One region of the Streptomyces sp. NPDC002671 genome, then DNA from elsewhere that is predicted to be linked to it. Evidence: riboswitches for the same ligand, from Rfam matches in the RefSeq annotation. Region 1 holds a riboswitch; the other holds the start of a gene.
The links. Region 1 has a riboswitch for cyclic di-AMP ahead of ACWD35_RS02205 (M23 family metallopeptidase). Riboswitches for the same ligand answer to the same signal wherever they lie in the genome.
Positions count from the first base shown of each region.

Region 2: another riboswitch for cyclic di-AMP. It lies ahead of ACWD35_RS34065 (transglycosylase family protein); the one in region 1 lies ahead of ACWD35_RS02205 (M23 family metallopeptidase).

Region 1 covers NZ_JBSFVU010000001.1:516,441-520,537, forward strand. The annotation lists gene ACWD35_RS02190 (bifunctional acetate--CoA ligase family protein/GNAT family N-acetyltransferase) at 1-2, opposite strand, end outside; gene ACWD35_RS02195 (HPr family phosphocarrier protein) at 182-463, shown strand; gene ACWD35_RS02200 (GntR family transcriptional regulator) at 639-1,334, opposite strand; gene ACWD35_RS02205 (M23 family metallopeptidase) at 1,525-2,277, opposite strand; cyclic di-AMP (ydaO/yuaA leader) riboswitch at 2,291-2,453, opposite strand; gene ACWD35_RS02210 (M16 family metallopeptidase) at 2,689-4,077, opposite strand; gene ACWD35_RS02215 (M16 family metallopeptidase) at 4,074-4,097, opposite strand, start outside.
Region 2 covers NZ_JBSFVU010000028.1:80,488-84,584, reverse strand. The annotation lists gene ACWD35_RS34075 (FtsB family cell division protein) at 1-130, opposite strand, end outside; gene eno (phosphopyruvate hydratase) at 236-1,543, opposite strand; gene ACWD35_RS34065 (transglycosylase family protein) at 1,840-2,520, opposite strand; cyclic di-AMP (ydaO/yuaA leader) riboswitch at 2,525-2,693, opposite strand; gene ACWD35_RS34060 (transglycosylase family protein) at 2,877-3,968, opposite strand.

The DNA of each region.
Region 1 (4,097 bases):
ATGGGCCCCAGCGTACGGCTCGCCCACGACAACGGCGCGAGGCAGTCTGTGGAGGACGGAAGCCGGATCGAGGCCGCGGTCCGGCGACACGGCCGGGGGGTGACGAAGGTCCCCTCCGGACTTGCTTCACGATGTGGGAAACTGGTCTAGACAACCCTGAGAACCTGAAGGGCAGCATCACATGGCTGAGCGCCGCGTCAACGTCGGCTGGGCCGAGGGCCTCCACGCCCGCCCCGCCTCCATCTTCGTCCGAGCCGCCACGGCCGCAGGCGTCCCGGTGACGATCGCCAAGGCCGACGGCAACCCCGTCAACGCGGCCTCCATGCTGGCGGTCCTCAGCCTGGGCGCCCAGGGCGGCGAGGAGATCGTCCTCGCCTCCGGCGCCGAGGGCGCGGACGCCGCCCTGGACCGGCTGGCCAAGCTGGTCGCCGAGGGCCTTGAGGAGCTGCCCGAGACCGTCTGAGTCGCACCAGGAAGCCGCGCCCCCGGAACCGGGGGCGCGGCTTCCGCGTTTTCGCGGCCGGCCGGACGGATTCGCACGCGGATTTACGCACCTGCCTGAATTCACGGCACGCCGAAAAAGGGCAGCGGAAATGCACGTCCCGCCGAATATCCCCTCTTTGTATACGGCGCCCGTGTTAATGCCGCGGGCTCGCTGTGTTTACGGCATGTTGCGAGTCCCTCACACGCTCCGCGCGGTCCCCGCCGGAGGCGAACCGCAGCCGGTGCGCGCCCACCGCGCGCTCGGTGTGCAGGGCCGTGACCGCCCGCGCGCGCTCGCTGTCGCCGCGCGCCACCGCGTCCACGATGACGCCATGCTCGGCCCAGGACTCCACCGGGCCGACCGGAGCCCGAACCGCGTACATCCAGGCGATCTTGTGCCGCAGCTGGGTGAGCGTCGAGGTCAGCGAGTGGCTGCCCGCGGCCTGGGCGAGCGTCTCGTGGAACCAGCCGTCCAGCGAGCGCAGTTCCTCGCTGCCGCCCTGCCTGGCCCGCTCCTGGCCCAGCCGCACCAGGCCGCGCAGCACCTTCAGATGGGCCTCCGTGCGCCGCTGGGCGGCCCGTGAGGCGCCGAGCGGCTCCAGGAGCATGCGCATCTCCAGCAGGTCGGCGGCCTCCCGCTCGGTCGGCTCGGCGACACACGCGCCCGCGTGTCGGCGGGTCACCACGAAGCCCTCGGCCTCCAGGGTGCGCAGGGCCTCGCGGACGGGGACGCGCGAGACGCCGTAGCGGCGGGCCAGAACTTCCTCGGTGAGGCGGCTGCCGCGCTCGTAGACACCGGCCACGATGTCGTCCCGGATCGCCGTGCACACCGAGTGCGCCGGAATACGCATGACCGACCTCCGTCTTAATCCCCGTGAAACGTCGACGATGGACGCATGTTCCGTGACTCTATTGCAATGAGCGGGAATTTCCGACGGCGGCCCGGAATCCATGGATATTTTTTGGTCAGCGGGCACCTCGGACGCCGCGAAAAACGACGAAAGCCCCGGCTCGGTGAGCCGGGGCTTCGCGATGAGTGCGTCAGACGTTCAGGCCGTGCTGGCGGAGGTAGGCGACGGGGTCGACGTCCGAGCCGTACTCCGGGGTCGTGCGGGCCTCGAAGTGGAGGTGTGGGCCGGTGACGTTGCCGGTCGCGCCGGACAGGCCTATCTGCTGGCCCGGGACGACCTGCTGGCCCACGCCGACGCCGATGGACGACAGATGGCCGTACTGGGTGTACATGCCGTCGGCCATCCGGATCACGATCTGGTTGCCGTACGCGCCGCCCCAGCCGGTGGAGACGACGGTGCCGAGGCCGACCGCGTGCACGGGGGTGCCGCTGGCCGCGTGGAAGTCGATGCCGGTGTGGGAGCCGGAGGACCACAGGGAGCTGCTGGCGTGGTAGCCCGTGGAGACGTAGGAGTTCGCGATCGGCAGCACGAAGGCGTTCAGGCGCTTGCGCTCGGCCGCGCGGGCGGCGCGCGCCTTGGCCTCGCGCTCCTCCTTCGCCCGCTCGGCGGCGGCCTTGGCCGCGGCCTGCTCGGCCGCCTTCCGCTCGGCGGCCTGCTGCTGCGCGGTGGCCTGCGCGTCGATCTGCTCGGCGATCTCGTCGCTCACGGTGATGACCGGGGTGAGGCCGGTCTGCTCGACGGAGTTCTCGGCGGCGAGCGACGGGGTGGCCGCGAGGGTGCCGATGACGCCGGTGGTCAGGGCCGCGACGCCGGCCGCCTGAGCGGTGGTGCGCTTGACCCGGCCGGGCTTGCGGTGCTTCCCGGTGGCGCACATGAACGCCATGAAGTGGCTGGTCCTTTCCTTCCCTGCTCGCCTACCGGGTTAGCTGACGGGTTCGGAGGAGGAAGGTCTCCTACGGACTCCCTCGCGCACGCGCGGGAGTCCGATTCACCCCAGGGGACGTGTGGGTCCCCGGCTCCCCTGGCTCGCGCCGTATGGGGACTCGGCGATGGCTGTCCGGTGCCGCGGGTGCGGCGCACTGCCTGACGGACAGCCCGCACGACGCTACGGGGGGTGGCTTTCCCCGCCCAAACGGATCCGGGCTTTTGTAGCGCATCCCACAGGCCAGACAGGCAACCTCCGCCCCAATTCGGACATCTGGGGAGCGGCTGGGGAGCAGCCGGTGAACAGGCGTGGGGCCCTGACGACCCGTAAGTCGCCGGGGCCCCATTCCCGCGTGCGTGCGCCCGGGCTCTACTCGGCCGCCACGACCGTGACTTCGCCGATGCCGAGCGCCTCGACCGGTTCCTTGATCTGGGCCGCGTCACCGACGAGGACCGTCACCAGACGGTCCACCGGGAAGGCGTTCACGACCGCCGCCGTGGCCTCCACGGTGCCGGTGGCGGCGAGCTGCCGGTAGAGCGCGGCCTGGAAGTCGTCGGGCAGGTGCTGCTCGACCTGGTCGGCCAGGGTGCCCGCGACGGCCGCCGCGGTCTCGTACTTCAGCGGCGCGACCCCGACGAGGTTCTGCACGGCGACGTCCCGCTCGGCGTCGGTCAGGCCCTCCGCCGCGAGCGTGCGCAGCACCGTCCACAGGTCCTCGAGCGCGGGGCCGGTGTTCGGGGTGTCCACGGAGCCGCTGATGGCGAGCATCGAGGCGCCCGTGCCGTCCGGGGCGGAGCGCAGCACCTGCCCGAAGGAGCGCACGCCGTAGGTGTAGCCCTTCTCCTCGCGCAGGACGCGGTCCAGGCGGGAGGTGAGGGTGCCGCCGAGGCAGTAGGTGCCGAGCACCTGGGCGGGCCACACGCGGTCGTGCCGGTCGGGGCCGATCCGGCCGATGAGCAGCTGCGTCTGCACGGCACCGGGCCGGTCCACGATGACCACGCGCCCGGTGTCGTCGGCGCTGACCGGCGGCACGGGCCGCGGGCTGCCCGGGGTGCCCGTCCAGGCGCCCAGGGTGTCGCCGAGCAGCTCGTCCAGGTCCGTGCCGGTGAGGTCGCCGACCACGACCACGGTGGCCGTGACGGGGCGCACATGGCGGTCGTAGTAGGCGTGGACGGCCGCCGCGTCGATCTTCTCGACCGTCTCCTCGGTGCCCTGGCGCGGTCGGGACATGCGCGAGGTGGCCGGGAACAGCTCCTTGGAGAGTTCCTTGGCGGCCCGGCGGGCGGGGCTGGCCAGCTCGTGCGGGATCTCGTCCAGGCGGTTGCGGACCAGCCGCTCGACCTCGCTCTCGGCGAAGGCGGGCGCGCGCAGGGCGTCGGCGAGCAGGCCGAGGCCCTTGGCCAGGCGGGAGGCCGGGACCTCCAGGCTGAGCCGGACGCCGGGGTGGTCGGCGTGCGCGTCCAGCGTGGCGCCGGCCCGCTCCAGCTCGGCGGCGAACTCCTCGGCGGAGTGCTTGTCGGTGCCCTCGGAGAAGGCCCGCGCCATGATCGTGGCGACGCCGTCCAGGCCGGCCGGCTCGGCGTCCAGGGGCGCGTCCAGCAGCACCTCGACGGCGACGACCTGCTGGCCGGGGCGGTGGCAGCGCAGCACGGTCAGGCCGTTGTCCAGCGTGCCGCGCTCGGGGGCCGGGAACGCCCAGGGCTTGGCCTCGCCGGCCTGCGGCTGGGGGTGGAAGTCCATCGTGGCGAGCTCGGTCACTTGGCCGTCTCCTCGTCGTT
Region 2 (4,097 bases), on a different contig from region 1:
CGCGGCCGGTGAGCCGGGAGCGGCGGGCCTGCCGCTTGGTCTGGGAGCGGTAGACCCGGGCCGCCGTCTGCTCGCCGAGCAGGCGCAGCCTGGTCGCGGTGGAGAAACGGTCCCGGTCCTTCACTGCCATCTGGCTCTCCGCCTCCCCTTTCACACGCACGTACGTCCCCGGACACGGTACGGGACCGAGTGCGGGGACGTACGTACGACTGGCTAAGGCTTACCCCGGGTTGGGTCAGCCCTTGGAGATCTCCACGCTGCCCCTGAAGCGCGGGAAGGCGCTGCGGCCGGCGTACACCGCGGCGTCGTCGAGGATCTCCTCGATGCGCAGCAGCTGGTTGTACTTGGCGACGCGGTCGGAGCGGGCCGGGGCGCCGGTCTTGATCTGGCCGCAGTTGGTGGCGACGGCCAGGTCGGCGATGGTGACGTCCTCGGTCTCGCCGGAGCGGTGGGACATCATGCACTTGTAGCCGCTGCGCTGGGCCAGCTCGACGGCGTCCAGGGTCTCGGTCAGCGAACCGATCTGGTTCACCTTCACCAGCAGGGCGTTGGCGGTGCCCTCCTCGATGCCGCGGGCGAGGCGCTCGGGGTTGGTGACGAACAGGTCGTCGCCGACCAGCTGGACCTTGTCGCCGAGCTTGTCGGTGATGACCTTCCAGCCGGCCCAGTCGTCCTCGAACAGCGGGTCCTCGATGGAGACGAGCGGGTAGTCCGCGACGAGCTCCTCGTAGTACTCCGTCATCTCGGCGGCGGAGCGCTCCTTGCCCTCGAAGAGGTACTTGCCGTCCTTGTAGAACTCGGACGCGGCGACGTCGAGCGCGAGCGCGATCTGCTCGCCGGGGATGTAACCGGCCTGCTTGATGGCCTCGAGGATGAGGTCGAGGGCCTCACGGTTGGAGGGCAGGTTCGGGGCGAAGCCGCCCTCGTCGCCGAGGCCGGTGGACAGGCCCTTGCCCTTCAGGACCTTCTTCAGCGTGTGGTAGACCTCGGCACCCCAGCGCAGGGCCTCGGAGAAGGACTCCGCGCCGATCGGGGCGATCATGAACTCCTGGATGTCCACGTTGGAGTCGGCGTGCGAGCCGCCGTTCAGGATGTTCATCATCGGCACCGGCAGCAGGTGCGCGTTCGGGCCGCCCAGGTAGCGGAAGAGCGGGAGGTCGCTGGCCTCGGAGGCGGCGTGGGCCACGGCCAGGGAGACGCCGAGGATGGCGTTGGCGCCGAGGGAGCCCTTGTTGTCGGTGGCGTCCAGGTCGAACATGGCCTGGTCGATCAGGCGCTGCTCGGTGGCGTCGTAGCCGACCAGCTCCGGGCCGATCTGCTCGATGACGGCGAGGACGGCCTTCTCGACACCCTTGCCCAGGTAGCGGTTGGGGTCACCGTCGCGCAGCTCGATGGCCTCGAAGGCACCGGTGGAGGCGCCGGACGGGACGGCGGCACGACCCGTGCTGCCGTCGTCGAGGCCGACCTCGACCTCGACCGTGGGGTTGCCTCGGGAGTCCAGGATTTCCCGGGCTACGACGACGTCGATGGACGGCACGAGCATCTCCTTCTTGGGATGTGACGCTGGAAGTGCGGGGCGTGTGCCTTGCGGCTGTGCCTTGCGCCTAGAGCCTAACCGTCCATGGGGCGTCGGCCACCGACCGACCGCCCCGTGGACAGGCAAACGGTACCCATTGTTCACGCCCGGAACAAAGGGGTTCCCGGGTGAGCCCCGGGTGAAGAGTGGGGAAAGTGCGGCGGAAAGCGGGGAGGAGAGCGGCGGACAGCGGGGACACAAAAGCCCCGCCCCGGCGCGTACGGGGGAACACGCACCGGGGCGGGGGGACTGGGGGCCGCGCCTTACTTCAGGTGCAGCTGCTGACCCGGGTAGATCAGGTCGGCGTCCTGGACGATGTCCTTGTTCAGGTCGAACAGCTTCTTCCAGCCGCCCTTGACGCCGTGCTTCTCGGCGATGGTGCTGAGGGAGTCGCCCTTGACGACCTTGTACTCGCCGTCGCCCTTCTTGACCTTCTTGCCGGTCGGGGTGGTGACGGTCGCGCTCTTGCCCGTGCTCTTGGCCGGGGCCGTGCGCTCGGCGGAGCGGGAGGCGGCCTGGTCGGTGGAGCGGGTGGTGGTGGCCTTCGGGGCCGCCGCGGTGCCGTTGTACGGCGTGTTCGACAGGCCCGTGCCGCAGACCGGCCAGGCACCCTTGCCCTGGGCGGCGAGGACCTTCTCGGCGACGGTGATCTGCTGCGCCTTGGTGGCCTGGTTGGCCTGCGGGGCGTAGGCGGTGCCGCCGTACGCGGCCCAGGTGGAGGCCGAGAACTGCAGGCCGCCGTAGAAGCCGTTACCGGTGTTGATGGACCAGTTGCCGCCGGACTCGCACTGGGCGACCTTGTCCCACTCGGCGGCGGTGGCGGCGGAGGCGTTGCCGGCCGCCATGAGCGGGGCGGCGACAGCGGCGCCGGCGACTCCGGCGAGCGCGATGGCGCGGGTGGCCTTGAACGGGCGGCGGTGCTTGCCCTTGCCGGTGAACAGCATGGATCGATCCCCTCACCGACGCCTGCGAGGTGAGCTGTCGGGTTCGGGCCGGTTGAGTTGCCCGGCCGCGGCCCTTTCGGGACGCGGCTTCACCCCAAGCCGCAACCGACGTCAACTGCCGGTTTTGGCACTTACCTTGGGTCCCCCGCTCCTGCCTACGGCGCATGATGCGACGACTGTTCCCGGGCAACCGCTGGCAGGATTCGGCGTTGCGACTGCCGGGGCTCGTGGTGACGAGCGGCCTTGACCGTAGCCACGCGATCCGCGGAATTTCAAAGACGATCAGGGCTTCTGAGACTCATCCCACACTTTCACCAAACCGGACATTCAGGCGCTTAGTGGGGCGTCAACTCCCGCTACTTCTGGCCCGTTTCCGCACCGATTTCCAGGGTCTGACCGGCGGCGATGTGGTTCGGGTCGGCGCCGATGACCTTCTTGTTGTGGCCGTAGAGCGCGCGCCATCCGCCGTCGACGTCAAGGGAGTCGGCGATGGAGCAGAGACTGTCTCCCTCACGGACCTCGTAGGTGCTCGCATCGGGGGACGCGTGACGGCCGGACCGGGTGGCGTTCTGACCGTTTGTCACGCTTTCGTCCGCACTGACGCCACGGTGACGTCCACCACTGCTGAGCGAGCCGGTGTCGACGAGGCTCCAAGAGCCACCGTTCTGCCAGGAATTGTCCGAGTCGTCCGTTGCGGGGTCCGTGGTGGCGCCGCCATCCCCCTGTCCGTTTTGAGTGTCGGACGACGTGGACTTGTCGGACTTGGGGGTTTTGCCCCCCTTGCCCGCACCATGGCTCGCGCCCGGGGACGGCTTGGCGGTGGCGTCCGAGGAGTCGGACGACCTCGACGGGGACGACGAAGGCAAAGAGGGTGACGAAGGCGGCGAATCCGACAGACCGGGCGAGTCGGAAGTGTCGGCGGAGTCGGACGAATCCTGGCCCTGCTGACCCTGCTGGCCCTGCTGGCCCTCCGACGAATGCCTGGACTCGGAGGAGTCACCGGAGCCGTGCGAGCCGGAGTCCGAGTCCGAACCCGGGTTTCCGACGCCCGTGTCGACGTCCACGGAGCCGGAGTGCGCGGTCAGGCCGTTGAGCAGGGCGCAGGTGGCCCAGGGGGTGGTGCCCCGGTCGGCGAGGATCCGCTCTGCCACGGCGATCTGCTGCGAACGGCTGGCCTGGTCGGCGCTGGAGGCGTACTTCGTGCCGCCGTACTTGTCCCAGTCGTCCTGGGAAATCTGCAGGCCGCCGTAGTAGCCGTTGCCGGTGTCGGCGCTCCAGGAGCCGCCGCTCTCACACTCGGCCACCTTGTCCCACGTGGTGCCGTCGGCCGCGTTGGCGCTCGCCGCGCCCAGGAGCGGGAGGGCGATGGCGGAGCCGGTTACTCCGGCCGCGACGAGGAGAGCCGGGGCCTGACGGGGGCGACGGTGACGACCGTTCCCGGTGAGCATGCGGAAGCCTTTCGTGCGACAGCAGGACCCGCGCGGCGGGTGCTGCTGGGCGCCACGCTGCTGGGTGAACGTATAGGCATACGATCACTTGTCACAAGTTAATGCCGCGCAGATCACGTGAAGATCACA